Regions from separate parts of the Alkalimarinus alittae genome, predicted to be linked through region 2. Evidence: predicted binding sites of a transcription regulator. Region 2 holds the regulator's gene; the other holds the start of a gene.
The links. Region 2 encodes sigma-54, which starts transcription at its own class of promoters, with help from an activator protein. Its sites were predicted from a motif close to GTTGGCACGNNNNTNGNNT; they were not measured.
Positions count from the first base shown of each region.

Region 1 (15,573 bases), 1.0 Mb from region 2:
ATCCCGTATATACATTGACTCCGAATGATCGGTTTTCACCTAGTGACATCAAGAACGCCACACTGACTATTGAAGATGACCTAGTACGATTTCATTAATTGTTATATGACACGCTCATTATTCTTAATAGGATAATCGACTATAGCGAATGATTTATAGTCGTAAATAGTCGAAAGCATCAAACGCTTCTCAACTACACTGTAGGTGGTGTGTAGCATCCTATTACTAGCGAACGTAAATAAGCGTTCATGAGGAGCACAGACAATGAAAATGATATTAGGGATCTTTTTAGGATTTTTCTTGATGAGCCAGACTGCCTTGGCAGGAGACGCGACCAAGAATGAATCAATGGATGACGTAACCGTGCAGGAAGGTGCTGCAGAACAGTTTGAGCAGACATTGAAAGACTCTCCTACCGCTTCAGGTATGACTGAAATGGACACGAAAGAGGGAGACATGACAGATCAGGTTCAGGCGCCTATTAAGACAGGCGAAGAGGCGGATATGTCTCAAGAAGAACCGATGGATGATGAGTCAGAGTATTGAGGCAGCGTCACAGCATTAGCTATCCCCGCACGCAATAATCGTGGCATGAGTATTCATTAGTAGGTTATGCCCCTTCGATTAGCAACAAGCCCTAGTTTTTACTGGGGTTTGTTGTTTTTGGCGCTATTATTACCATTAAGTGGGTGTCGAGCTGAAACCGCGCGACATTTTGCAGCAGTTCTGCCAAAAAACGTTATAATCACACTTTTGAGTTTTTGAGTAATAAATATGCTAACCGAATTATCGCTCCACTCGCACTTGAACGAGGCAACTCAAGCGCTGGGTTTTGAGACGGCTACACAGGTACAGGAAAGAGCGATCCCGCTTGTATTAGACAATAAAGACCTTCTGGTCAGTGCCGCAACGGGTAGCGGTAAAACGGTTGCATTTCTGCTACCTATTTTGCATCGTATTTTAGCTAAACAGGCTGAGCCGAAAGCGATTCGCGCGTTAGTGCTGGTGCCGGTAAGAGAGTTAGCAGACCAGATTGTTAAAGCCGGTGCTGCGTTAGCCCAGTTTACCGACCTAAACCTGCTAAGTGTTACCGGCGGAAAAGATTTTAAAGTACAGGAGCGCGCATTAAAACGCCTACCGGATGTTGTTGTAGCGACCCCTGGCCGTTTGATTGAACACTTGGAAAATGAATCTTTAAGCCTGTCTGAGATTGATGTATTGGTGTTAGATGAAGCCGACCGTATGTTGGACATGGGGTTTCAAAGTGACGTGCTTAATGTGATGAAGTACTGTACTACTGAACATCAAACGCTGCTTTTTTCGGCGACTTTACCCAGCGTTATTCGACGGTTTGCAGAAGAAATCCTCAATGAACCAGAGTCCGTGTTGGTGCATCACCATCGCCAGCAACATGGGGCTATCCTGCAGCAGATCGTTTTGGCCGATGATGTTGACCACAAAGAAAAGCTATTGCGTTGGTTGTTAGATAACGAAACCTACGAAAAAGCGATTGTGTTTACTAATTCAAAAACACTGGCTGCACGGCTTGATGGTTTAATGCGTTACCATAAGTTTCGCGCGGCCCAGTTGCATGGCGATATCCAGCAAAAAGGCCGTCAAGCGACTATTGAGTCATTCCGTAGTGGCAAGGTTAATGTGTTAATTGCCACAGACCTTGCAGCCCGAGGTCTAGACGTAGGTGGCATCGATCTGGTTATTAACTTTGATATGCCTCGTAAAGGTGATGCCTATGTACATCGTATAGGGCGAACGGGCCGTGCGGGTGCAGAGGGTAAGTCTATTTCGCTTATCGCTCAACCAGAATGGAACTTAATGTCGTCGATTGAGCGCTATTTGAAAGTGAGGTTTGAACGTAAGGTTATTAAAGAGTTGGCCGCGACCTACAAAGGCCCGAAAAAACTTAAAGCTTCAGGTAAGGCCGCGAGTAGCAAGAAAAAGAAAAAGTCTGCGGACAAAGGCAAACTGAAAGTCAAAAAAGTTAAAAAGACAAAAAAGAGTTAATCTTTGTAAGGCGGCTTTATTCAGCCGCCTTTTCGACCTTGCGTAGCCACTGATTTATGGTGGCTAGCATGCTATCAAGGTCAATCGGTTTCGCTATGTGGTCGTTCATACCTGCGGCAATGCATTTCTCTTTATCACCGACCATGGCGTTAGCGGTCATGGCAATAATCGGCAGTTCTTTATACTCTGGATTACGCCTTATTTTTCGTGTGGCCTCATAGCCATCCATCACGGGCATTTGAACATCCATTAATATTAGATCATATGTTTCTTTCTCTAATGTATCTAAGGCCTGCTGGCCGTTTACCGCGGTAGATACTTTAAAGCCTGCTTCAGTTAATAGCGCGCTGGCTATTTCTCGGTTGACTAAAATATCGTCGACTACCAAAATATGGGCGCCTTGGACTTCACTGCTTATTTTATCTTTAAGCGGCTCAGACGTATTTGAGTCGAGCATGCTTTCGGGGTCGGTTTGCCCAACGAGAATCTGTGCGACACTATCAAAAAGAATTGAGTTTTTAATGGGTTTTGTTAAAAACTTTTCAATACCAATATCTCTTGCTTCAGAGACGACGCGTTGGTGTGCATGAGCGCTTGCCATGATGACGGCGGGCATTTTTTGTGATATTAACTTTAGTTGTCTGAACGTTTCTAAGCCGTCTAAGTCAGGCATGTTCCAGTCGAGAAGAATCAGGTCATAGTTATTCTGTTTGCATTTTTCGAGTGCCTGAGTGCCATTAATGGCCGTGTCGACATTACAGCCAAATCGTTTAAGTGTCTCAGAGAAAATTTCTCTGGCATGGGCGTTATCGTCAGCTACAAGAATGCGTTTATCTTTAAGTTGATTGGCAAACTGCTGATAATCTATCTGCTTTTGTTGGGATATTTCAAAAGGTAGGGTGACAATGAACTCAGAACCTTTATTTTCAGTGCTTGCTACTGAGATATTGCCGCCCATAATATCAATGAGTTTTTTAGTGATGGCTAAACCAAGGCCAGTACCTCCATATTTTCGGGTGGTTGTCGAGTCTGTTTGATAGAACTCATCGAATAGGTGTTTGAGTTTCTCTGGAGGCATACCAATACCAGAATCCCGAACACTGATCTCGAGTGTGACGTTGTATAAATCTTTCTTGACGGGGCGAATAGCGACTATGACTTCCCCTTTATCGGTAAACTTTAAAGCGTTTGAGCATAGGTTGACCAGAATTTGGTTAACTCGTAGCGGGTCCCCAAGAAGGTGGTGCGGCGTTTCTAGGTCATTTTTAATGATGAATTCAACCCCTTTTTCTTCGGCGTTGACCGCGACTACATTCGCCAGGTTATCGATCAGCTCATTAAGATTGAAGGGAATATCTTCGATATCAAGTTTCCCTGCTTCAATTTTCGAAAAATCAAGAATATCGTTGATCAATGCGAGCAACGTACCCGATGCAGACTTTAGCTTATGTAAATAAGCTTTCTGGACATCGTTTAAGTCGGTTAATAAGCAAAGATTTGCCATCCCGGTTATGGCGTTCATAGGGGTTCTTATTTCATGGCTCATATTAGCCAAAAACTCACTTTTGGCTGCGTTCGCGCGCTCGGCTATTTCTTTTTCAACTTTGAGTTCTTGATTCGCTCTATAAAGATCAACATTACGGCTTTGATCTCGCTTTTGAACCATTTCGGCGGTGCTTTCGAAGGTATCTATTAACGATTGAAATTCGGTTATGTTAGAGGTTAAGTTTAATTTCTCACTCCCCTCAGGGTTAAATTTCTGCAATGCTTCCTTTAGGGTGACGACGGGTGAGGAAAGCTCTTTTGACAAAATATATGACACAAAAATACTTAAGGCGATAGCGACTAAAAGGAGCGTCAGCATTAGCGCGATCATTTGAGAAACGGGAGCGAGTATTTCGTGCTTAGGTACCGATAGCAATAACGAGTACCCTGTCGAGCCTATAGGGGTATAGACCGCGTAATCGAGCTCCCCTGTTTTTTCATTACGGTAGGTTTTATAACCGGATTCGCCTGATAGAATTGAGCGTCCTATGGCTTTCAAGTCGGGGTCATTTTCATGAATAATGTTGGTTAATTGGGATGCTTTCTCACCTGAGTGCGTTTTGATTATATTGCCATATTCGTCTTTTAAAACGCGAATAACTTTATTTTTATTCCAGTGGTACCAATAGGTTCCGTCCCCGGACAGCATAGCAAATTGAGCATTAGGGTAATGTGAGAATATGCCTGCTTTAATCGAGTTGAGCTGTGCTTCAATGAGCGCCCAAGGTAAAGACCCAGCAATAAGCCCTTTTACGTTGTTATGTTGGTCACGCACAGTTGCTGCTACGACTATTTGCTTAACCCCTGTGGTGAACGAAATCATGGGGTTAGATGTGTAAGTTGGTGATGATTCAGGGCGAGGTTTAGCCACTGTGAATTGCCAGTAATCTCTATTCTTAATTGACTTAGGCTGTGATGTTGGATTGCTGTCGTCAAATGTGCGTAGCATCGTCTGATGAGGGTTACCCCCAGAAGTATTTCTAAAGTAGCCGTTGGCGTCACCTAGAATAAATTTTTCAAAGATATTGGGTTGTCGTAACAGCTCTTGTTGTAAATAAGGTAAGGACTGCTCAAAAGACTCGTTTTTGAGCAAAGGGAGTGACGCCAATAAGCTAATTTCGCTCTGTCGTTCTCTAAAAAAGCCGTTTAACTGCTCGCTACGTGACGCTAATTCACCTTCTACGCTGCTGAGTGTTAACTTGATGGTGTGACTCGACGTAAGCCATAAGCTGAGGCCTATGGCTAAGCATAAAGGAATGAGGCTAGCTATTAGGGTAAAAGAACCGATGCGGGTACTAAATTTCATTATTACAATCTATTTATGAGCGATATTTTTAGTATAGGCAAGATTTGCAATAATACAGATTGAATTTATCGTGGTCGCAAGCCTATAAATTCATCTAAGTTGCTTTATGATTAAAGGATTACCCGCTAGTATTTCGTTAATAGCGGCAGGATAACGTGCTTTTTGTTAATCAACTTTAGATGAGGCTTATTCCCTGATATGGCGATTCATTCAATCAATCAACTTTTACTGGGTAGCGTTGCTGCAGGTAGCGAAGTGACTATCAGAGGGTGGATTAGGTCCCGTCGAGATTCGAAAGCAGGTATTTCGTTTCTCCATGTTCATGACGGCACTTGTTTTAATCCATTGCAGGCGGTAGTGCCAAGCGAGCTTGATAACTACGAAGAAGAAGTATTAAAACTCTGTGCGGGTTGCTCAGTGATCATCACTGGAACCTTAGTGGAATCTGAAGGCAAAGGGCAGGCATACGAAATTCAGGCCACAGGTGTTGATGTGGTGGGGTGGGTCGATGACCCTGAAACGTATCCTGTAGCTAAAAAAAGGCATACCTTTGAATACCTTAGAACAGTTGCTCACTTGCGCCCAAGGACGAATGCTATTGGTGCTATTACTCGCGTAAGAACCTGCCTCTCAAGCGCAATACATCGCTATTTTCATGAGCGTGAATTTAACTGGATTAACACCCCTATTTTGACGTCGAGTGACTGTGAAGGCGCAGGCGAAATGTTTAGGGTCAGTACGCTGGATATGGTAAACCCACCGAAAACAGACGCGGGCGCGATTGATTACGCTAAAGACTTTTTCGGACAAGAAACCTTTTTGACGGTGTCTGGGCAGCTTAACGTTGAATCTTACTGCCTAGCCATGTCTAAGGTTTATACCTTTGGCCCAACATTCCGAGCTGAAAATTCCCATACCAGTCGCCATTTGGCTGAATTTTGGATGGTTGAACCTGAAATAGCGTTTGCTAATCTTAAAGATGATGCAGATTTGGCTGAGGATTTCCTCAAATACCTATTTAAAGCGGTGCTGAATGAACGTGCTGACGACATGGCATTTTTTGCTGAGCGCATTAACAAAGACGCTATTAATCGCTTGCAGAACGTTGTTGAAAATCAGTTTGTGCGTATGGACTACACCGAAGCGGTCGCTATATTGCAAAAATGCGGAAAGACGTTCGAATATCCGGTTGAGTGGGGTATTGATTTGCAGTCAGAGCACGAGCGTTACCTAGCCGAAGAGCATGTCGGCGCGCCGGTTATTATTATGAATTATCCTAAGGATATTAAGGCATTTTATATGCGACTTAATGACGATAATAAAACGGTGGCCGCTATGGATGTATTGGCACCGGGTATCGGCGAGATTATTGGTGGTAGCCAGCGGGAAGATCGGTTAGATGTTATGGATGCCCGTATAGATGCAACGTTTAAAGGCCCCGCCGAATCTCACAAAGAGGCTTTATGGTGGTACCGTGATTTGCGACGGTATGGCTCGGTTCCGCATGCAGGCTTTGGTCTGGGCTTTGAGCGACTGCTAAGTTATGTGACGGGTATGGAAAATGTTCGCGATGTAATTCCATTTCCAAGAACACCTGGAAATGCACCTTTTTGATAGAGATTGACCCCTTCAGTATTCGTCGGTGTGGCTGAATACTGAAGGGGTATGCATTCAAGTGCTAGAACACATTTAATATATTAAACATGCCAACAAAATCAAAGACGGGTACCGCGCGTTTATGGCAGATATAAGTGCGATCAACCTGCCCTCTAAATCTAGACTTAGTGAACTCGATGCCTTTAAAGTTATACATAAAGCCACCGTGTTCATAACATAAGCGCAGCGCTTTTTTTATCCACCAACTTTCTTGGGCTTCGTCGTCTTTGGCCATGCTAGCCGGTATAAAGCCTAAATCGAGCTGCTTAATCCCTTCTGCCTGAAAAATTTCCATCGCGTGGCTCATAATGGTGTAAAACAAGCCTTGGTTGAACTCTACATTTGAGCGTGAGATGTTGGGCACATAGCTGATAACTTGATTGTTTTCATATATAGGGTCAAAGAAGACAAATCCGACTGGGTTGCCATCTACGTATGCGTAAAAGTATCGAACACCCTCGGTGTAAGTCATATTCATAGGGCGGATCAAAAAGCGAATCTCTTGGCCTTTTATTTTACGTGTCTTCAGCCATTTTTCAGAGATTTCTCGGGTGTGATCTTCACAGCGCGACTCATGCACTTCAACGCCACTTTTTATCGCCTGATTCACGGCGGTTCGGATAACCTGTTTTTTCTTACCTTTGAGGTTCCAGTTTTCTAAATCAACGGTAGATTGAGAGCCCATCTGAGTACCGTAATACTTGTGCTCATTATGCAGGTGTTGCATGACAGGTTTAGATACCTGACAAAAAACAGCATTAGAGTGCTGCTCAAGAAACTTATTGATGATTAACGGCATGTGTTCAGATGAACAAACAGGGTCGCCCAGCGTAAAGGGTTTGCCATTAAAGTTCTTCATATAGCTAATATAACCAATACCAGGCATATCAAAGTAGCGCATATCTGGCTGCATAGAGCAGAAAGAAAGCGCGTGGCTGCCGTGGCGTTTTAGATACGCAACTCGCTCTGAATGAGTAAAAAATCCGTCAACGGGACGGTCAGCGTACCTAAGGTCTAAGTTAATGGCCGCAGGGCTTTGCGATGCCGCTGCAATGTGGCTGGAATTTGAATATTTTTTTATTGTTGGCGCTGAAGCAACAGATTGATTATGCATTAGTACCACCAAGCCTCTTTAGCTTGCCTTGTTTTTATTAATGGCCGACCATCGTAAAGGACTTTAGTGTTTTTGCATGCCTCCAAAGGCGTCAATTGCGTAGCATTTCACGACAACCTCTTACAAATTGGCATTTTTGTGACAAATTCGTCACTTTGGCGAGGCAAATGTATCAAGCAAAAGGGAGCTAAGGGGGGGGGAATCGTTGTGACGCAAGCAGGTTATCTTCTACTACACTTGATTTAAAGAATGGCGGTAAAATAGCAACAACAAACATTATTACTAGATAAGGAATCACTATGATCACTTACGCATATTGGGCGCTGGTTATTGGGTTAGCATTATTAGCGCTGTATTTTCTTGGCGGAAGGCATGATAACTGGAAAGCGGCTGCTATCACTTCACTGATTGTTATGGTGGTTGGTTGGGGAGCCTACTTCTTTCATTTCCAACAGATTTTTGTAAAAAACTGGGGCGGTGTGATGACGTTTACAATCCCCGCAGGACAGCTTCATATGGGGGCAACGTGGAAAGATGATAATCTTTGGATTGAAAACTATGACCCTAAAACCAATACCTGCCATTTTAGAGAATACTCTAAGGGGGCTTTACTAGAAGGGAAGGTCGTAATGAAAGACTGCAACCCGCTAATGCCAAGATAGTGGATAATAATCTGACGTCGGTGTCGATATAGTTTACATTTTTTATGGCGCGAGTAATGAAGACTTTACAGGCCTGTCTTTATCTTGTTGAATTATAAGCGTTAGTTTTAGTTGGCACGATAGGTGCTATTGTTGTTATTCAAGTTAAAACTATTGATATTATTTTTTAGGATTTAGAGATGATTAAGCAATTAGTAGCAGGTTTCGGTGCTCTAGCGCTGGCAGCTGGTGCAAACGCCTCACTGATACAGAATGGCGACTTTGAAAATGGACTTACTGGGTGGGGAACAACCAACCTTATAGGCGGTGGTGTTTCTGTTATCACAGACCCTGAAAACAGCAGTAACCATATTGCTCGTTTAGATGATCCAAGTGGGTTTGGAACTGAGCTTTTGTGGCAGACGTTTTATGTTCCTGCTGATGTGGAAAGCATCACTGTATCGTTCGACTACAAGTTTGTAGAAGAAGATACTACGCGCTGGTTTACTGATACTGCATGGGCAAAGCTTTTTAAACTAGACGAAGATACATTCTTAGATATCGACGTATTGGTTCACACCCATAAAGATTCAAATGGCTGGGTTTCGTTCTCTGGAACGATAGATACTTCTACTATCTACGACTTTAACCCAAATGCAAAAATTCAGTTTGGTATTTGGGAGAGTATCTCTCACAGAACTGACTCTTCATTATATGTTGATAACATCTCAATTGCAGATACCTTTCCAGATGTAAGTGTATCTGTTCCTGAGCCTTCTGCATTAATGCTAATGGGCCTAGGCTTAGTTGGTTTTGGTTTAAGCCGCAAGCGCGCTTCTAAGTAGTACGCTATGTGAGTTAATTAGCAGTAGGTGCTTTGCATCTGCTGTTAATTATTTCTTTCGTAATGGTTCCCACCGATTACATCGTGCCTTATGGCGCCTCTTATTACGCTTTCACGGTTTCGTTAAATAACTGTTTAAATTAAAGCGACTCACATACACTCATGTTAATAATATTAACGTCCTTCTAGTTTTTTTGGAGTGTAAAGGTATGGAGTTGCTGATTATCGGGCTATCTATTTTCTTTTTGATACACCTTCTGCCGACGAATCCGACATTACGATCAATTCTGATCAGAACGTTTGGAGAATTGTCTTATAAAGCGGTATTTTCTGTCGTATCTTTGGTGGGGTTTTCGTTAATGATATATGGGAAATATCAGGCAGAATTTGTAAGCGTGTGGCATCCGCCAGCCATGTTAGCGGTTGTGACAAAGTTAGTTATGCTGCCTGCGATGGTGTTGCTCGTAGCTGCTTATTTACCTTCTAATATCAAAAAGCATACGCGTCACCCTATGTTGTTAGGGGTATCTCTCTGGGCGGGAGGCCATCTTTTGATCAATGGCGATATGGCGTCAATACTGCTATTTGGTGGTTTTTTAATGTATGCGGTGATTGATTCTACGTCTGTCAATGCCAGAGGTGTCACTTTACAGGTTGAGACGAAGCCTTTGTGGAATGATGTTATTGTGCTTATTCTAGGTGGTCTGATGTATGCCCTGTTAGGGATGTTTCACCAGAATTTGTTTGGCGTTTCAATTGTTTGAGAAGAAGGTTAGCGCCTGTCTCAGATTGAATGCTGAGCTCTATCGCGGCAAAGTGGCACCCCTACAGGTTGCACTATAGGTACTGGGTATGAGTCTTTTGTAGGTGCTACTCTAAGCCGCGACCAGAGTCTAATTTAAGCTGAAGCTTTATTAAGACTTCTTAATATCTAGCAGTTCAACTTCAAATACTAATGCTGAGTTTGCCGGTATTTTAGGGCTCGGGCTACGTGCGCCGTATGCAATCTCTGCAGGTAGGTAAAGTTTCCACTTATCGCCTACTTTCATTAGTTGAAGCGCTTCAGTCCAGCCTGAAATAACGGCATTAAGTGGGAACTCTGCAGGCTGTTGACGCTCAATAGAGCTGTCAAACACAGTACCGTCGATTAACGTACCGTGGTAATGAACTGACACGATATCGGTAGGTGCTGGGCTTTCGCCTTCGCCGCTACCCTGTGTAATCACTTCATACTGAAGGCCGCTTTCAGTGCTAGTTACGCCTTCACGCTTGGCGTTTTCAGCTAAAAACGCTACACCTTTTTGGCTCTGCGCATCAGATAATGCTCTTTGCTTTTCCATTTCTCTATCGCGAACAGCTTCTGCAGATGCTTGGATAATGTCATCATCTAAACGTTGCTGGCCTGCCATTGCATCACGCATGCCTTCGGCAATCGCGTCAATATTCATGGGGAGATCTTGTTGCTTGAAGTTTTTTCCGATGTTTAAGCCCATGCCGTAGCTGACTTTATCTAGGTCAGTGTCCAGAGAGACTTCTTTTTTCTGACCATCATTACACGCGGCTAACGCCAAGCCCAAAATACCCACACCTGCCAGTTTTACAATTTTCATCTATTATTCCTAAAGGTTTAAATGTGTCTGGTTTTACCACCAGCTAATTGTTCGCTAACCATGATATCGTTATTTTTAGCCATTAAACATTACTGATTGGTTAGACTGGTTCACATGTTACGTATTTTGGGATGGCTATGAGGAGCGTTAGGGTAAGCGCTTAAACTGCCCTACTGCTTGTTCTTCAAATGTAAGTGTAGCGAGGCTTTTTTCGCTATTCACTTCAAGGGCGTAGAAAATAGTCCCCTCTTCCTGGTTTTCGCTACCGCACTGTATCCCTATTTTTTCTGCACTGGTTGCTTGCCAGTAGCAGTTTAGCGTTGGGCTGGCTCTATCGGTTGGGTGGATAGTGGCCTTCCCGTCAAAATCAACCTTGATGTGAGAAAACGGCGCGGAATCGCTATCGACTGTAGCCCACTTTCCTGTACCTGGGTGTCCGCTGCAGCCTGTTAATAATGCAAGGCTGAGTGCCAGGCAGGAAAGTATCGTATTTTTTAGCATCTGTATTGTTGCTCGACGTGATGAAATATTATTCAGGGTTTGATGAGAGTAAGTCATGTAATGTATGGGCGTGTTCAACGGTGACCAAGCCTCTAGGGGTGAGATAACCGCCGTCTTTCTGGGTAATCATTCCTTTATCGAATAGACGCTCAGCGGCATCTATCAATGCGGGTGCTGCTGTTTTATGTACCTTTATACCTTCTTGGGTACTGTCTTTAAATTTAACCAACACGTTTAGTTCATCTACTAACTCAGGTTTAAATGGCATGAATATCTCCGATTTTTATTAGCGCTTGATAGACGACACTCTACGGGGAGTGATGTCCATTTGATTTGTTTTATATCAACAGTCTAGAGCAAAAAACCAAAATATTGACAGCGATATTGATTTTTTACGCAATTTTAATTCTTACCACGTTCATTACTTCAAACGGTATTCCGCCTACCTTCTCATTGCTGGGGTAATAGGTGAGATTAACGCGTGCGCCTTTAAGGTTTTTATATTGTTCTTTACGTTTAAATTTAAACGGCACATCACAACCCTCGATCATGACGGTATTGATAATCCAGTCGTTATCATCACGCTGTACATGAGAAACCACTTTCTGCATTTCTGAATGCGTTAGGTTTTGGTTTTTCTTTAACAGTTTTTGAGGGTCTGATTGCATCGTGTATAGGTCTTCTTTCTGTGGAGGCGGTATATATTTTAAATTAAATCACGTTAGTAAAGTGTAATGGTATCCCATGCTTGCATCATTATCAGCGACCCTTTTTCATTATCATGCATATAGTCTGCTAGATCCGTTATTGATTGTTCAATATTATCGATAAGTGGATGCGCAGGTACTAGTGCTTTTCCTATCGGCCGCATGAAGTTATCCCAATGAATGGGGATGACTTTAATGGCACCTACCGCATGGAGTGTTTCTTTAAAATAATCGTGTTTGAATTGTTCAGACTGTTTGCTTAAACCTGCGACGCCTAAAAAAACAACATCGGCTTGATAAGGCTCGAGCAAACCGCTGATATACCCACCGCTGGCTTGCACTAAAATGTTACCAAGAGGGTGCTTTATGTGCACGGCATAGCTACCGCCTTCTTTGAAATCGGTGAGTCTCGGTTTTGGCGGCAATGGCTGCGAAATATCTTTACCATGACCTGTCAGCCAAGCCATAGCGGCAGGTACAGGGGTATGTTTAGACTTGATCATCGTGACCTTGAACTGACCAAACGAGAGGGTTCGTTTGGCGCCGACCACCTCTATTTGTGTTTCTGCTAGCCCTGAGGCTCTTGCAATGTTAGCGGTAGACCCTGACCCGAATAGTGTCGCGCCTGTTAATTGGGCGACTATTGGGGCGTCCATGGCATGGTCATGGTGAGAGTGGGCTACGATGACGCTTTTGAGCTGGGTAATGTTGAGTCGTTTTAGACTTGATTTAATTAACGGAATGTCTGGTTGAATGGGTTTCCACAGTAGTGTTTTGATGGTGGGGCGAGTGAAGAATCCGTCTATCATGATGGCGCTATCGCCATCTGAGAATAGCAATGTCGAGGTGCCGATAAACGTGGCGGTAAGCTGATTCCCTTGATTTGAAACGGTTTGCATTTGAAGGGTTTGATCAAAACCCTCAAGGGGCTCTTTATAATTGAATAAATAAAAAGCAGTAGCTAGTAAGCTGAGGACTAAGCCACAGATCATTAATATTAATGAGAAAAACGTCCGTTTCATAACCTCATCCTTGTATTAAGCCTTTTTGCTTTAAGTATGTTGCGTGAACATTGCTATCTAACTGCTCAGGCGACTATGCGTGTATTTTTCGCCAAGCTTGTGCTTGTTCTATTTCGTATGCGACCTCTAAAAGTGTTCGCTCTTGACCATGGCCCGCCATAAGCTGAACCGAAATGGGTAAATTATTTGGGGTTTGCCCCATTGGCAGTGATAACGCGGGTCCGCCAGAGGCATTGGCCCAAGGAGTAAAGCTTACATACTGCATTAAGCGGCTAAACAGCTCATCAAATGGCACTGTGGGGCTGATGTGCCCTAGCGTTGGCGTTGTGTGCGCTAAAACAGGGGTTAAGATAACATCATATTGTGAAAATGCTTTAGCGTAATCCCGTTGGGTTTGCCTAAGGCGATATAGAAACAGCGGGGTTTTGTGATAGTTCTTTTTAAATAGTCCTGCGAGTCCAAGGCTTAGAGGATCAAGTCGGTCTGAGTTGAAACTGCGGTCCATCACAATTTTGCCTGTTTTTTGGGTCATAAACGCTAGCATCGACCAGTACAGGCTAAAGTCTTCAATGAATGATTTAGGGATCTGCATCGGCATCTCTTCAACATAGTGTCCCATGTCGCTGAGTAAGGTGGCTGTGTTATGAACCACAACGCGAGTTTGTTCATCGGTCTCGTATCCGGTGATAGAGTCAATCATTAACCCTACGCGCAAGCGCTTATGGCTGGGGCCTTCTACTAATCCGATTTCAGGTAAACGTTTATTGCGGAAGTATTTTTCTGCTTCATGGTGAAAGTAAGCGGTATCTCGGACCGTGCGGCTGACTATGCCCTCACTAATCAGATTGATTGGCAGTAACTTGGCCTGATCTGAGTCTACATGCCGCCCTCGGCTCGGCTTTAGCCCTATCAGTCCGCAGCAGGCTGCGGGAATACGGATTGATCCGCCTCCGTCATTAGCATGAGCAACCGGTACAACACCCGCCGCAACTAGCGCAGCAGAACCGCCTGAAGAGGCGCCCGTTGAGTATTCAATATTCCAAGGGTTGCGTGTGGGAGCCGCGTGTACGGGTTCGGTCGTGGCATTAAGCCCAAATTCAGGCAGGGTACTTTTACCCAGCACAGAGAACCCTAAGTTGATATATTGACGGGTGTAAGGTCCATGTTTTTTCTCAGGTTTGGCGCGAATAGCATCCGAGCCATGTTGAGTCGGTAGCCCTTTAACCGGTGTATTGTCCTTGATAAATGTTGGCACGCCGGCAAAGTATCCGCGTCCTAGGGTGTGCGATTCTGACGAGGCTTTCTCAAAGCATTCTGTCGCAATCGCATTGATTTTGGGGTTAACGCTGTAAGCCCGAGCGATAGCCGCGTCAGTCACGTCTTTATGGCTGATGGCTTTTGACTTTAATAATCGAGCGATTTCAACGGCATCGTGATCCGCTAACGCGTCATCACAGAACGAGTGGAAGGTTTTTTTATTATTAATCACATTAACTCACGGGGCTAAAGGCTGTTTTTTATCAAGTCTAGCATAGTCTTTATTAATGTTTCTTTGCTGCCGGCGCGATATAAAAAACGTTTGGCTTGATCTATCCCATTTAACCCATATGATTGATGATGCAGAATGACTCATTCCTTGATGGGTTATGTGTTTGACAATATGGGTTTAAGCAACGATGTCTAATGTAGATAATACCAGTGCCGCTTTGGCAAGTACCCCAATTTTGCGTTTGGCGTTTAGACCCCTGTTTTTAGGGGGGACGCTCTTTTCTCTTATTGCAATCAGTTGGTGGGCTTATTTTTGGGCTTCGCCGTTTGATTGGCAGCCTTATGGTGGCCCCATTTGGTGGCACGGCCATGAAATGCTGTTTGGCTTTGGTGCTGCGATCGTGGTTGGCTTCTTGTTGACAGCGGTGCAGAGTTGGACAGGGGTTCCAGGGGTAAAGGGTAATAAACTAGCGGTATTGGCTAGTGCATGGTTGTTAGGCCGACTACTGGTTGCGTTTGGTGCTGGGTTGCCTGGTTGGGTTGTTGCTGTGGGTGATTTAAGCTTCTTATTTCTGAGCGCATTAGCCATGGCTTACCCCGTTATTAAGGTAAAACAGTGGCGTAATCTGATGTTTGTACCGATTCTGTTAGTGCTGATGATGTTGAACGCAGTCAGTCACTGGGGCACATTAATCGGTGATGCTTTGGTCGCGCTCCACTCGTTGCATGGTGCCACGTTGTTGACTGCGTTGGTGATCACCATCGTCGGCGGTAGAGTGATTCCTTTTTTCACCTCGAGCGCTTCGGGCTATACACGGCTACCTAATATTGGGTGGCTAGATGGCCTCAGTATTGGCAGTATTATTGCGCTAGTGATTGTTGCGTTTATTGGGTTTTCGGTGGTGCCGGCACCATTGCTTGCAGTGCTGAGCCTTGTCGCGGCTGTATCGAATGGCTGGCGCTTTTTACGTTGGGGAATCGCACACACCTTAAATATACCGCTACTTTGGTCGCTTCACTTCTCGTACTTGTTTATTCCTGTGGGTATGGTGGCCTTGTTCCTGTTTAGTATGGGATGGCTGACCAATATTAGTATTGCGTTGCATTGTTTTACAGT
Region 1 is NZ_CP100390.1:4,145,876-4,161,448, reverse strand. It holds gene NKI27_RS18895 (DUF1439 domain-containing protein) at 1-98, shown strand, start outside; gene NKI27_RS18890 (hypothetical protein) at 265-546, shown strand; gene NKI27_RS18885 (DEAD/DEAH box helicase) at 775-2,022, shown strand; gene NKI27_RS18880 (hybrid sensor histidine kinase/response regulator) at 2,039-4,873, opposite strand; gene asnS (asparagine--tRNA ligase) at 5,072-6,487, shown strand; gene NKI27_RS18870 (DUF2156 domain-containing protein) at 6,552-7,643, opposite strand; gene NKI27_RS18865 (hypothetical protein) at 7,943-8,305, shown strand; gene NKI27_RS18860 (PEP-CTERM sorting domain-containing protein) at 8,485-9,129, shown strand; gene NKI27_RS18855 (NnrU family protein) at 9,338-9,892, shown strand; gene NKI27_RS18850 (FKBP-type peptidyl-prolyl cis-trans isomerase) at 10,043-10,738, opposite strand; gene NKI27_RS18845 (hypothetical protein) at 10,886-11,239, opposite strand; gene NKI27_RS18840 (TIGR02647 family protein) at 11,268-11,507, opposite strand; gene NKI27_RS18835 (hypothetical protein) at 11,632-11,907, opposite strand; gene NKI27_RS18830 (MBL fold metallo-hydrolase) at 11,961-12,968, opposite strand; gene NKI27_RS18825 (amidase) at 13,042-14,457, opposite strand; gene NKI27_RS18820 (NnrS family protein) at 14,645-15,573, shown strand, end outside.
Region 1: NKI27_RS18860 (PEP-CTERM sorting domain-containing protein) is a predicted target of sigma-54. The motif match lies at 8,416-8,434, and genes of this name have one in related genera.

Region 2 (15,573 bases):
GAGGCTTTAATGATATCTTTTCGTTCCATCGTCTGAAGCAGCTTATCAATGCTTTCTTGAACCTGATCTAGATACTGCTTATCTTGAGAAATCAAAATCGATTGAGCATTTTCATCATGCTCAGCCTGCGAGAACAGATCCATCGCAATCCAATCGGGGTCCGTTTTTCCATCACAAATTACTAATATTTCAGAAGGGCCGGCAATCATATCAATACCTACCGTACCAAACACTTCTCGCTTCGCGGTTGCGACGTAAATATTTCCAGGCCCTACGATTTTATCTACCGCCGGTACCGTCTCTGAGCCATAGGCTAACGCTGCAACAGCTTGCGCACCGCCAATTGTAAATACCCGATCAACACCACTAATTGCAGCAGCAGCCAATACAAGTTCATTAACCTCACCTTTAGGTGTGGGCACCACCATAATCAACTCTTTTACACCTGCAACCTTGGCTGGGATAGCGTTCATCAATACTGATGAAGGATATGCCGCCTTACCACCAGGCACATATAAACCTACTCGATCCATCGCGACTACTTGCTGACCCAAAACCGTACCATCTGCTTCAGTATAATTCCAAGAAGACTGTATTTGCTTCTCGTGATAGCTACGCACTCTATCTGCAGCAGTCTGAAGCGCTTGTTTCTGTTCTGGTGTGACTTTATCGAGTGCTTCAATCAGTCGTTGTTGCGAGATTTCTAATTCAGCCATCGAACGGGCATCAACACTGTCGAAGCGTTGAGTGTATTCTAGTATCGCAGCATCTCCCCGCCCCTTTACGTGCGATAGGATATCTTTAACCACCTCGTGCACTTGGTGGTCCGCAGCTTCATCCCATGCTAATACTTTACTTAACTGCTCATCAAAAGCTGTATCCGATGAGATGAGTCGAGTTATGGATACTCCAGTCGTCGTACTTTTATCATTCATGAGGGCGGTACCTATCAAGGAAATCTAATATAAAATAAACATTAAATCATCAGGCCAAGCGGTTAGCAGGCCTGAAGTAGAATCGAGGCATATATTGAACAACAAGTGAAGCAGTTAAATTACTTAACCGCTTCAGCTAATTGATCAATAATAGATTGAATATGATGGTGTTTCATCTTCATTGAGGCGCGATTAACCACCAAACGAGAGCTGATATTATGAATAAGCTCACGAGGCTCAAGCCCATTTGCTTTTAAGGTATTGCCTGTATCAACGATATCAACAATTTCATCAGCTAACCCTAAAATAGGAGCAAGCTCCATTGCGCCATAAAGCTTAATAATATCGGCCTGAATACCCTGTCGAGCATAATACTGTTTAGCCAAGTTAACGAACTTAGTAGCGACCTTTAGACGCCCTTTAACTGGCTTCGCACCGGTTTTAGCGGCCGTCATCAAACGGCACTCAGATATTTTCAGATCTAGAGGCTCGTAAAGGCCATCAGCCCCGTGCTCCATTAATACATCTTTACCCGTCACGCCCATATCTGCACCGCCATACTGAACGTAAGTAGGCACATCGGTCGCTCTGATAATAATCAATTTAACCCGACTATCCGTCGTATCAAAAATCAGTTTTCTGCTTTTCGATATATCTTCTAAAGGCTCAATGCCGGCTGCCGCGATCAACGGCAGAGTTTCTTTTAATATCCGCCCTTTGGACAAAGCAATTGTCAGCGTATCGCTCATGTAACTCTCTCAATCTCTATAAACGTGTATTATTGGCTAACCTGGAAGGCGTCTTATTTTCGCACCCAGCAACTGCAGCTTCTCTTCGATACACTCATATCCACGGTCAATGTGATAAATGCGCTCAACATAGGTCTCACCTTTAGCTACTAGACCTGCAATGACCAAGCTCGCAGACGCTCGAAGGTCGGTCGCCATAACCGGTGCACCGTTTAGGCGATCTACGCCATTAATAATCGCCGTATTGCCTTCTAAACGAATTTGAGCACCCATTCGATTTAGCTCATGGCAGTGCATAAAACGATTTTCAAATATAGTTTCAGTGACGGACCCAGTGCCTTCGGCTACTGCATTCAGCGTAACAAACTGCGCTTGCATATCAGTAGGAAATGCAGGGTAAGGTGCGGTTCTTATATTAACGGCTTTTGGGCGGTTTCCTTTCATATCGAGTTCAATCCAGTCTTTACCGGTTGAGATATGAGCACCCGCTTCTTCAAGCTTAAGCAATACTGCCTCTAATAAACCTTCTCGTGTATCTTTTAGTTTAACCCGCCCTCTGGCAGCGGCAGCGGCAACAAGATAAGTCCCCGTTTCAACACGATCAGGTAAAACCTCATAGTGACAGCCATGTAACCGGCTAACACCGTTTACGATAATAGTGTCTGTACCATGGCCTGTTATATCTGCGCCCATCGCGATCAGACATTCTGCCAAATCAACAATTTCGGGCTCTCTTGCAGAGTTTTCAAGGGTTGTTTTACCATCAGCTAGGGTCGCAGCCATTAGCAAGTTTTCGGTACCTGTCACCGTCACGGTATCCATGAAGATGTGAGCACCTTTTAATCGGCCATTAGTAGACGCTTTTATATAGCCGTCTTCTACCACTATATTGGCGCCCATTGCTTCAAGTCCGCGGATATGAAGGTCAACCGGTCTACTTCCGATTGCACAGCCACCCGGTAACGATACTTCAGCCTGCCCAAAATGAGCCAGCATAGGCCCTAACACTAAAATCGAGGCCCTCATGGTTTTTACGAGTTCATACGGCGCAGTAAAATGCTTAATAGTATTAGCATTAACTTCTACGCTCATTTTCTCATCAATTAAGACTTCAACCCCCATACGACCTAATAACTCGATCATGGTGGTAATGTCATGTAAATGCGGCAAATTACTCACACTAACAGGCTCATCGGCTAATAGTGTGGCCGCCAATATTGGCAGCGCGGCATTTTTAGCACCTGAAATACGTATTTCACCATCTAATTGCTGACCACCGGTTATGACAAGCTTATCCACGAGACATCCTGATTTTAGTTGTAGTTAAAGTAATGAGGAATAACGATTCCACAAGCTGAGTCTAGCTAACCTTTTGCCATTCTGCAGGCGTATACGTCTTCATAGTGATCGCATGAATGGTACCGTCTGCGATATATGAGTTAAGACATGCATAAACTGTTTGCTGTCTTTTCACAGAAGAAAGACCTTCAAACACTTCACCAACAATAGTCAACTGAAAATGATTGCCTTCACCTGCTACTTTGACCTCACAGCCCTGAAGCGACTCAGTAAGAATTTTTGCTACGTCTTCTGCTTGCATTGCTTAGCCTTTATCTACTTTCATTAATATTGAAAATTAAGTCTACATGGTCGTATCGAGTGTAATGGGATACAACTATAAGACGAAAATACGCCATGATACCGAAAAGCAAGTCGCTAAAGAAGACAAAAAGAAAGAATCTGCTCAGCTTTAAGCAGATTCAAAAGGCAGTATCAACTCCAAACCACTCACTCTTGCCATATCGAATAACTGACTCGGAAGATGAGCAATTGTTAAAGACACATTATTATGCTTAGCAAACCGTAACCAAGACAGCAGCAAAGAAAGCGTAATGGTATTTGCTGAACTCAACCTCGCCAAGTCAATTATACCTTTTGACGCCATTCGACTGATGATAGCTTCACCGTTACTTCGTATAGATACAACATTATCAGCAGTAACATCTCCGACAAGCATTAACGTGTCAGTATTTAGGGCATTTACCTCAGCAACCATTTAGACTATCTCCATACCTTTACGACATTGATTTATTGCGCTGAAGCGTCAGCGCTCTCAACATCTATTTGAGCACTCCAACTTTCAATCACTTTATCTATATCGCCTTGCTGTGTTCTCATTTCTTGACTAAAACGATCTCTAAAAGCTAACCCTACATTAACGCCGTTGACAATCACATTCTCAAGCATCCACTTGTTGTTTTTGCCATAGTTCATTGAATAAACAACAGGGTACTGATTACCACTCGCAGAGGTTACAACGAGATTCACCGATGCTTTTTTATCACTACGAGGATTAACCATCACGTCTTCGACACTTATTTCAAACGCACCACTTTCGACTAGCGCTTTAGAATAGGCTACATATAAGCTTTGCTTAAACGAATCTAGAAACCTAGCGCGTTGGTCTTTGGTCGCCGTTCTGGCATTCTTACCCATCACACGAGCAGCAATTCGTTTAAAATCGACCAACTTACTTAATGCGATATCCATTTCACGGTAAAATCGCTCAGGATTTTCATCATACGTCGCTTTTTCTTGATTTAGCTTTTCAACTAACTGAGACGTACTATCTTCGACAATCTTTTTTACGTCACTCTCAATGCTGCCTGCCACAGCAATCGAGCTAAACAAAACAGACACTATTAAATACTGAGTCAACCGCATAAAACTAGCCATCATGATAACGCTACTCCACCAATCAAAAATGCAAAAGCCAATCAAAAATGCAAAAGCCAATCCACCTGGCCTAATGACAACAAATTCCCGTTACTTTCCTGACGCAAACGTACCGATTAATTTCTCTATATTCAATGCCGACTGCGTATCAAAAATAGTATCTCCATCCACCAAATACTCTTCATCAGCACCCACGCTAATGGAAATATATTTCTCACCCAATAAACCAGCCGTTTGAATCGCAGCATTACTATCGGTCGAGAGGTTATCAACGGAGCCGTCTATTTCCATTTCAACCAATGCCATATACGAGGCTTTATCAAGTATGATATTGCTGACCTTACCGATAGTCACGCCCGCCATCGAAACTTTACCTCTAACAGTTAAACCACCTAAGTCATCAAACTGGGCGTAGACTTTATAGGTTTCTGTATCCATTTTAGTCGAGAGGCCACTCACCTGAAAAGCCAACGCAGCCATTGCACCAATGCCAGCTATAATAAATAGCCCGACCATAATTTCTATTGTCCGGTTATACATTTTTACTCCGATGTCGATATATCTGTCGTACTATAGAATAAAGCTAACTTTATCACAGTCATCTTCTAAAATGCTGTGAACATCACAGCGGTTAACACAAAGTCTAACCCGAGCACTGCTAGTGATGAATACACTACCGTTCTAGTCGTAGCAGCACTAATACCTTCTGACGTTGGAACCGAGTCATACCCTTGAAAAACAGCAATCCAAGTGCAAACAAAACCAAATACAATACTTTTGATCACGCCATTAAGCACATCATCATGAAAGCTAACAGATGATTGCATGTTCGCCCAAAAGGAACCTTCGTAGACACCGAGCCAGTTTACACCTACCAGCATCCCTCCCCATATACCGACCACACTGAAAATCATCGCAAGTAGCGGCATTGAAATAAATCCCGCCCATAAACGGGGGGCAATCACACGTCTCAATGGGTCAACGCCCATCATCTCCATACTGGTCAACTGCTCTGTCGCTTTCATCAGCCCTATTTCAGCAGTCAATGCCGAACCTGCGCGCCCAGCAAATAGTAACCCTGTAACAACGGGGCCTAATTCTCGCACGAGCGTCAGCGATACCATCTGGCCAATCGCTTGCTCTGAGCCGTAATCCACCAGAATGTTATACCCTTGCAGCCCAAGCACCATGCCGATAAATAACCCCGACACGATAATAATAAGCAGGGATAGCACACCCACAGAATAAAGTTGCTTGATGAGTAATGGGAAGCCATTTCTGACATCCGGAATTCCCACCAATGACTGCATCAAAAACACACCAGAGCGCCCTAATACAGAAACTGTATGAATACCCTGCCGACCTAATTTACGTAAATAATCTAGCACTATCACTCCCTTGCAATAAATCAGAACGGTAATCAGAAGCAGGGTAATGAAAGGGTACAGGACCATCTGGTAACCCTTGTAGAAACTGTTTCACAAGCGGCGAGCCGTTTGCTTTTAATTCACTAGGCTCGCCCTGACCAACCACTTTACCATCTGCAATAATACAAACATGATCACTAATACTAAGTGCTTCTGGTACATCATGAGAAACCAACACACTCGTCATGCCTAAAGCATCATTTAACAGTCTAATTAACTGCACCAGAACACCCATTGCAATGGGATCCTGTCCTGCAAACGGTTCATCATACATAACTAATGAGGGGTCGAGTACAATCGCCCTAGCAAGCGCTATACGTCGAGTCATCCCGCCAGACAACTCTGAAGGCATTAAATCTCTTGCACCGCGAAGCCCTACGGCATGCAATTTCATTAGCACAATATCGCGAATCATTTCTTCAGGTAACTTAGTGTGAACTCTAAGAGGAAAGGCTACATTTTCAAAAACAGTCAAATCAGAAAATAAGGCGCCACTTTGAAACAGCATACCGACGTTTTCTCGGGCAATATAAAGCGCTTTTCTCTTAAGGCTCAAAAAATCCTGACCATCGACAGTGATAGAGCCTTTTTGAGGTTTTAACTGAGCACCAATCAACCGTAATAATGTTGTTTTTCCTGAACCACTAGGGCCCATAATAGAAGTGACTTTGCCCCGAGGGATATCTACATCAATATCATTAAATATGAGTCGATCCCCCCTAGCGAAAGACATTCCTCGTATTTCAATAAAGTTACTCAAAACAATCATCCTAATCTTAGACTTGTATCGCTGCAGCGAAGTCTACATTAACTAACAGGTTATTTAATCAAATATTTCTATCTATTGGCGCAAAGGTTTCAAATGCAGACATTTTTATAATTTGTCATTGCAAGGTGACAACAAGTTCAGCACAATTCACGCCATAACTGTAGACTCAGTCACTAAATAAGCTAACTGCACACATTTTGAGAAGATTTCATGATTTTATTTTTTGCCGGCATTATTGCAGGATTGATCGTATTGGTATGGAGCGCTGACCGGTTCGTTAACGGTTCGGTTGCCACTGCGCGAAACCTTGGCATGTCTCCCATGATGATAGGTCTAACCATTGTAGCCTTTGGTACTTCCGCCCCCGAGATGATTGTTTCAGGTACAGCCGCACTTGCTGATTCAAGCAGCCTTGCCGTCGGTAATGCTTTAGGTTCAAACATTGCCAACATTGCACTGGTGCTTGGTATTACCGCATTAGTTTCCCCTATCCCACTCAAAGCCATGGTACTTAAAAGAGAGTTCCCTGTATTAGTCGCCGCAACACTGGCTGTCACAGTTCTGTTTCTAGATAACCATCTGGGCGTATGGGACGGCATCATCATGATAGTCATTCTTGCGATCTCCATGTATTTTTTAACTCGCAATAACTTAGACGCACCAGAACTCGCTGAAGAAGTTGCGGAAGTCCCAGAGACCAGTACACCTAAAGCCATATTTCAATTGACCATTAGCCTTGCACTTTTATTGGCCAGCTCAAAACTATTGGTCTGGGGTGCCAGTGGTGTCGCGCGAGACCTCAGTGTAAGCGAGCTTATTATCGGGTTAACCATTGTCGCCATCGGCACAAGCTTACCTGAACTCGCGGCATCTGTAGCGAGCGCACTTAAAGGGCATCATGATATTGCGCTTGGCAACATTATCGGTTCTAACTTATTTAATTTATTAGCAGTTTTGCCAATACCTGCACTATTAAACCCTGTCACGCTTGGCCGTGAAGTATTGTTACGTGATTACAGTATTATGCTAGGGCTAACCATTTTTCTCGCTGCTTCAGCTTACCTAATGATGAAAAAAGGCTATCTCGGTCGTGCTCTCGGCGGTTTTTTACTCGTTGCTTATGCAGCCTACCTAGCACTTTTATATGTCTCGTTAGGCGTCTAATTTGTAACTTTCACGTCACTAGTAGCCCAACGCACTGTTGCACCTAGGCATTAAATATTATTAACGAGAAGCCAACTATAAACTTTTGAGCCAAAAGTAAGTTACACTCTCATTATTACATTACTTTTTACAAATTTTCTGGGTATTAGAATGGTAGACTCTGCTAACTTTATCGAATCAGCAAAACGCGCCATCGAAATTGAACGAGATGCTATAACAGAACTAATCGGTCGTATTGACGCATCATTTGCCAAGGCCTGCCAACTACTGCTTGACTGCAAGGGTCGCGTTGTCGTGACAGGTATGGGCAAGTCAGGCCATATTGGTAAAAAAATAGCCGCAACACTTGCCAGCACCGGCACCCCTTCATTCTTTGTACACCCTGGAGAAGCAAGCCATGGTGACCTAGGCATGATTACAGCCAATGATGTAGTCATTGCCATATCAAACTCGGGTAGCACCGCTGAAGTGGTCACCATACTCCCATTAATTAAGCGAATGGAAGCGCCGCTCATTAGTATGACAGGGTCTAAAACCTCAACCCTTGCTCAAGAAGCAGACGCAAACTTAGACGTCAGCGTAGCACTAGAAGCCTGCCCCCTAGGCCTTGCGCCGACCTCCAGCACCACCGCAACCTTGGTAATGGGCGATGCCCTTGCCATTGCACTACTTGAAGCTAGAGGATTTAGTGCTGAAGACTTTGCATTTTCCCATCCCGGTGGAAGCTTAGGCCGACGATTACTCCTTAAAGTGTCTGACATTATGCATGCTGGTGAGAGAATTCCGTCGGTCAAACATAACGTATTACTCAGTGATGCACTGTTAGAAATATCAGAAAAAGGGCTCGGCATGACCGCCATAGTTGATGACAACAATAAGCTTTGCGGCTTATTTACCGATGGCGACCTTCGTCGCTCTCTCGATAAAAATATCGATATTCTTAAGACCCGTATCGATGACGTTATGACACCTAACTGCCGCACTATTTCAGCAGATATTCTCGCAGCAGAAGCGCTTGCTATCATGGAAGACGGAAAAATCAACGGACTTATCGTAGTCGATAAGTCGCAGCAGGTAGTCGGCGCACTTAATATGCACGACTTACTTAAAGCCGGTGTAATTTGATCACCGGCAACTAATTTTTTAGGGTAGTCGTCTACCCTGCTATCAATAACAGGTTGATCGTAAATAACGTGAACAACGAAAAAATAAAAAAGTACGCTATTTTAATCGTTTCGATTTTCGCCACTATTCTAATTATCTGGCAAAATAGCGACAACGAAACACCTCCATCGGCCAATATCATCGCAGACGATGAGGCTGACTTTTTTATCGTTAAAGGTCAATATACGTCATTTGATGAAGACGGAAATCTATCGTCAACAATGAAGAGTGACGAGGCCAAACACTACCCAAAGCAAAATAATGCCATTCTCACAAAGCCCAATCTACTCGTTTATCGAGAAGATAGCCCTCCTTGGCGACTAACTGCTGACATGGGCCAATACGACATGAATGATGAGAATTTAACACTCAACCAAAATGTGGTTATCATCAGAAATGAAACACTAGAGACCCCATGGACACTTAAAACCGAATCGCTGACACTTCTCAATAAGTCACGCTTTATTACTACCAAGCAACCCGTTACTATTAGCGACAAGACTAGCATTCTGGAAGGCGTGGGCATGAATGCTTGGATTGATGAAAAAAAGGTCGAACTCACATCTAACGTACGAGGCTACTATGCCCCAAAATAATCGATATAATTCTCAAAAAAACACTCAAAAAAAATTAAGTCACCCTCTACTAACCTGTCTAATGGCCTCCATACTTGCAGTTTTATCTACACCAGTATTGGCTTTTACAGCAGAAAGTAATGAACCCATCAAAATTCAGTCCGACCATGCCGAGCTAGACGAGCTAAAAGGCCGCTCGATCTATACCGGTGAAGTTGTCGTCACCCAAGGAACTACCCTCTTAACCTCTGATAAAGTCATCGTTTATACCAACAAAGAGGGGCTGATCAAACTAGAAGCATTTGGCTCGCCCGCTAAGTTCACACACCAACAAGAAGGCGAACCTCAACCAACCCATGCATACGGTAAAAAAATTACCTACACCCGCGCTAGCGAGACATTAACACTTGTAGATGACGCTAAGTTAGAGCAAGACAAAAACACCTTTCGCGGGGCTGTCATCGAATACAATACGGTTAGCCGTGTCGTTACTGCAGAAGGTGGAGAAGAGAAATCCCAGCGAGTTGAGATAATAGTTCACCCTGTTAAAAACGATACCGGCGACAAGACAGAATGAAGACATTAAACGCAGACAACCTGGCTAAGAGCTATAAAAAAAGATCAGTCGTTAAAGATGTTTCACTCTCCATTCAAAGCGGAGAAATTGTAGGCCTATTAGGCCCAAACGGAGCAGGCAAGACGACTTGCTTTTATATGATTGTCGGTTTAGTTGAAGCAGACAAAGGTAAAATATCAATAGATGGAGAGGACCTGACCAACCTTCCCATGCATGGCAGAGCCCGAAAAGGCATCGGCTACCTACCTCAAGAAGCATCCGTCTTTAGAAAGCTAAGTGTAAAAGATAACCTAATGGCGATACTTGAGACGCGAAAAGATCTGTCAAAAGCAGAGCGCATAGAAAAAATGGAAACACTTCTGCAAGAGTTTCATATTACCCACATCAAAGATAGCTTAGGCATGAGTTTGTCAGGGGGTGAGCGACGTAGGGTAGAAATCGCACGAGCACTCGCTACGGAGCCTCACTTTATACTGCTCGATGAACCATTTGCAGGTGTTGATCCAATTTCAGTCAGCGATATTAAGCAAATTGTCACACACCTGAAAGAAAAAGGCATCGGCGTCTTAATAACCGACCATAACGTCAGGGAAACCCTTGATATTTGTGAGAAAGCGTATATCGTGAGCGATGGACATATTATTGCTTCAGGAACAGCTGAAGACGTTTTATCAAACCAGCAGGTTAAAGATGTATACCTAGGGGATGAATTTAAATTGTGACCCTTTATCTCGGCAATCACTACTAATTTTTAGATCTCCTTACTAGAATGTTATTAATAGTAAATAATAAAACAACGCACTCAGAAGTGGTTTACACTAAAACGTATACAGTCTATTTGAGTGACGTAATAATAGGGAGACCTTGTTCATTGATGTTTTTGTATAAGGCGGAAAATAATACATGGTCATGAAAGCATCACTTCAGCTAAAGCTTGGCCAACAGCTGACGATGACCCCTCAACTGCAACAGGCAATACGCCTACTGCAGCTTTCTACTCTAGACCTTCAACAGGAGATTCAAGAAGCCCTTGAGTCAAACCCTATGTTGGAAGTTTCTGATGACGATAGAAACAGCTCAGAAAGCACCGACTCTAACGCCGAATCAGATTCAAATACACAGAGTACTTCAGAAGATTTGACCGCCACTGCAACAGAGACGCCTGCTGAGCAAGGTTCCGAAGATATTATGAACTCGGAGGACTGGTCAGATAGCATACCTAATGACTTGCCCGTCGATACAGCTTGGGACGATATATACCCTAACAACGCGCCTTCGGGTCCTGCGCCAGAAGAAGATAGTGACTTTGAGTCTCGAAACAGCGTAGGCGAATCATTGCAAGACCATCTGCTATGGCAACTTAACCTAACGCCAATGTCTGATGTCGACAAGTTAATAGGCATGTCAATCATTGACTCTATTAACACTGACGGCTACCTCTCCAGTACGCTAGAAGAAATATTATCGGGCTTTACCGAATCGTATCAAGATGAAATAGACGCGCACGAAGTAGAGCTGGATGAAATACAAGCTGTTCTCAAGCGCATACAGCATTTTGACCCGCCCGGGGTTGCCAGTAGAGATCTTCAAGAATGCTTGCTGATACAACTCAATCAACTGCCCAGCGAAACGCCTTGGCTTCCTCAGGCAAAGCTAGTTATTAACCACTACCTTAACTTACTAGGTAATCGAGACTACGCTCAACTCATAAGACGTAGCCGTATTAAAGAATCCGACTTAAAGCTGGTCATAAAACTTATTCAGTCACTCAACCCTCGTCCCGGTGAAGAGATCAGTGGCGACACCCCTGAATATGTTATACCTGATGTGGTCGTTAAAAAAGTCAATGACCGGTGGAAGGTTGAGCTTAACCCTGAGATAGCGCCAAAGATACGCGTCAACTCAGGTTATGCATCTCTCGTTAAGCGTGCAGATAGCAGTGCTGACAACACCTATTTAAAAGATCAGTTGCAAGAAGCCAAGTGGTTTATCAAAAGCTTACAAAGTCGTAATGAGACTCTTCTGAAGGTTTCGAGTAAGATCGTTGAACACCAGCAAGGCTTTTTAGATCACGGTGAAGAAGCGATGAAACCGTTGATTTTGCATGACATTGCTGAAGCGGTTGAAATGCATGAATCGACTATTTCGAGAGTAACAACACAAAAATACATGCATACACCTAGAGGCATATTTGAGCTTAAATACTTCTTTTCTAGTCATGTAAGCACCGCTTCGGGTGGAGAATGCTCATCAACCGCAATTAGAGCGATCATTAAAAAGCTAGTCGCAGCCGAGTCAGCGAAAAAGCCATTAAGTGATAGCAAAATTGCGACTATTCTTGACGAACAAGGCATAAAAGTAGCTAGGCGAACCATTGCAAAATACCGTGAGGCAATGTCAATTCCGCCATCGAATGAACGTAAACGACTCATATAGCAGTCATTAGTGATAAACATTTAAAATTAAACGGTTACGGATCAATAAATTGCCCTATTGATATGCTAAGATCAATTAAACATAACGTTAATTCCTACTGAACGTTTGGCGACTCAATTAAAGCAGTATAAAGAAAGAAAAGTGTTACGAAAAAGTAAAGTGTGAAACGAAAGTAATGAAGTTCTGTTTCTTGTTAACGATTATCGAGTGTTTTGATATAACGTTACAAGGAATATAAATAACGACATCAGGAGCGAAACATGCAATTGAATATTACAGGACACCACGTTGATCTAACTGACTCTTTAAAAGAATACGTCAGCGCCAAACTCGAAAAGCTCGAGCGACACTTCGACCATATTAGCAACGTCCAAGTTACCTTATCTGTTCAAAAACTTCGTCAAATTGCTGAAGCAACGCTTCACCTTAGCGGTGCAGACATTCATGCAACAGCGGAACAAGAAGACATGTACGCAGCCATTGACCAGTTAGTCGACAAGTTAGACCGTCAGATTCTTAAACACAAAGAGAAAAACGTTGACAGACTACATGGTGCGTCAGCTCGTTAGTCCCTTGCCAATAGAAAAGAATAAACATTAATAATGACTGATACGCCAGTTTCAATTCAATCTATCCTGTCTCCCGAGTTGGCTATTTGCGGCCTTCCCGGGAGCAGCAAAAAAAAGGTTCTGGAAGAAATTGCACACAGAATTGCGCAACAACATCCAGACATTAATGAAAACACAATATTTAATAGCCTCATCGGTAGAGAGCGATTAGGCAGCACAGGCATTGGTCAAGGAATTGCCATTCCCCACTGTCGACTAGAAAATTGTCACAAAGTAATAGGGGCTTTACTGACACTGAATGAAAAAGTGCCCTTTGACGCCATTGACAATGAGCCTGTAGACCTACTATTTGTATTAATTGTGCCACAAGAAGCAACCAGTGAGCACTTAGAACTACTTAGCCAACTTGCTGAAAAGTTTAACAACGCAGCCCTATGTCGTGAATTAAGGAGCTGTAAAGATAACGAATCACTCTATAATGCAATTATTCACTCATAACGAAATTATTCAATCACAATAGCGTTTAATGGCCGCCTTCGATGAGTCGTATTCTCAATTGATATCAGCGAAGCGCCCTCCCACACTCATTTAGGTAGCATAATGAAACTTGTTATTGTTAGCGGACGATCAGGGTCAGGGAAAAGCACAGCACTTCATGTTTTAGAAGATCTCGGCTATTACTGCATCGATAACCTGCCGATCGGTCTTTTATTACCTCTAGCAGATGAAGCGCTTGTGAGCGAAGAGTCACGTTTAGAGCGGATTGCTGTTAGCATCGATGCTCGCAACCTTGCCACGGGTATCGACCAGTTTACTGAGACCGCAAAACAGTTCAAAAACCGTCATTTTGACATGGATATTATTTATCTTGACGCAATTAACCAAACGCTTTTAAAACGGTTTGATGCGACACGACGTAAGCACCCTCTCAGCAATGACACCGTATCTCTTAAAGAAGCCATTGAAGCAGAAAAAGAGCTACTGACCCCCATATCATCTGCTGCAGACCTAATTGTTGATACAAGTGATATGACTATGTATCAACTCCGAGACCTTATCAAAGAAAGAGTGGTTGGAAGAACCGGACAAGACATTGCGCTGCAGTTTCAGTCTTTTGGCTTCAAACATGGTGTGCCCATTGATGCAGACTTTGTATTTGATGTGAGGTGTTTGCCTAACCCATACTGGGATCAGTCCCTCAGGGCGTTTACAGGCAGAGATAAGCCGATACATACCTTTCTCGAGCAACACCCAGAAGCTGGCGAAATGCTAGGCGATATAACCTCTTTCTTAAAAAAATGGCTTCCTCAATTCGCAAACTCTAATAGAAGTTATTTAACAATCGCTATCGGTTGTACAGGCGGACAACACCGTTCTGTTTATATTTGTGAAAAGCTAGGAGAAACATTTAAAGAGCTGCAATCCAATGTTCAGGTGCGTCACAAAGAATTACCCTCCCCCCCTGAAGACCGTCATTAACAAACGCTTAGAAACGATTATGATTAAAGAAACCGTCCCAATTATCAACAAACTTGGTTTGCACGCAAGAGCTGCAGCCAAACTTGTTAGTACTGCAACACGCTTTGAAAGCAGTATAAAAGTTGCTCGAAACGAAAAAGAAGTGGACGGTAAAAGTATAATGTCAGTCATGATGCTTGCAGCCAGTTGCGGCACAGATATTGAACTTATTATTGAAGGGTCAGATGAAAACGAAGCACTTGATGCACTAAAAGTACTGATTGCTGACCGTTTTGGAGAAGGGGAATAACCCCTTCTTTTCAACACATAACCCCGCCCTCAACACCAACCTAATGCATAAAGTCTTATTTTAAGCATTTGTTTTTTATCTCTCTTTGAGCATTCTTCTTTTTACAATTTAGCGCTTACGTTATACTTACCGTTATTACATGCGTTTTCACCACGCCTGATCCGTAACATCTAGCCAAATAGAAATTGCCATCACTCTAAATCCAGGTTTACGAATGGATAAAACACTAGAACAAACAAAGCGCCACAAAAAAATACGCAGTTTAAATGATGCGCTAGACAGTGGCGCACTTGACCAAGCCGCTCGTATTTTGAACCGTGGTCTTAGTCCGAGTGATATCGCACACCTTTTAGAGTCCGCGCCACCAAAAGAGCGTTCTGTTCTCTGGGAGCTGATTGATAAAGATTTAGAGGGTGAAATTTTACAGTACCTGACCGATGAGGTACGTAACGACTTCTTGAGCAAGTTAAATCCTCAAGAACTGATCACTATTACCGAAGATTTTGAGACAGATGATCTCGCCGACGTACTTCAGCAACTTCCTGAAAAAATTATTCAGGAAGTGTTGGATTCGATGGATTCACAAGACCGGCACCGCTTAGAAGAAGTACTTTCCTATGCGGAAGATACTGCCGGCGGCCTGATGAACACTGATACCATCACGATCAGGCCAGATATAACAATTGACGTAGTACTTCGCTACC
Region 2 is NZ_CP100390.1:3,119,512-3,135,084, forward strand. It holds gene hisD (histidinol dehydrogenase) at 1-935, opposite strand, end outside; gene hisG (ATP phosphoribosyltransferase) at 1,055-1,684, opposite strand; gene murA (UDP-N-acetylglucosamine 1-carboxyvinyltransferase) at 1,721-2,983, opposite strand; gene NKI27_RS14165 (BolA family protein) at 3,045-3,284, opposite strand; gene NKI27_RS14170 (STAS domain-containing protein) at 3,435-3,740, opposite strand; gene NKI27_RS14175 (MlaC/ttg2D family ABC transporter substrate-binding protein) at 3,773-4,480, opposite strand; gene mlaD (outer membrane lipid asymmetry maintenance protein MlaD) at 4,511-4,960, opposite strand; gene mlaE (lipid asymmetry maintenance ABC transporter permease subunit MlaE) at 5,026-5,808, opposite strand; gene NKI27_RS14190 (ATP-binding cassette domain-containing protein) at 5,789-6,607, opposite strand; gene NKI27_RS14195 (calcium/sodium antiporter) at 6,827-7,780, shown strand; gene NKI27_RS14200 (KpsF/GutQ family sugar-phosphate isomerase) at 7,931-8,905, shown strand; gene lptC (LPS export ABC transporter periplasmic protein LptC) at 8,974-9,540, shown strand; gene lptA (lipopolysaccharide transport periplasmic protein LptA) at 9,527-10,096, shown strand; gene lptB (LPS export ABC transporter ATP-binding protein) at 10,093-10,818, shown strand; gene NKI27_RS14220 (RNA polymerase factor sigma-54) at 11,006-12,532, shown strand; gene hpf (ribosome hibernation promoting factor) at 12,793-13,101, shown strand; gene ptsN (PTS IIA-like nitrogen regulatory protein PtsN) at 13,135-13,599, shown strand; gene rapZ (RNase adapter RapZ) at 13,702-14,580, shown strand; gene NKI27_RS14240 (HPr family phosphocarrier protein) at 14,600-14,869, shown strand; gene mgtE (magnesium transporter) at 15,084-15,573, shown strand, end outside.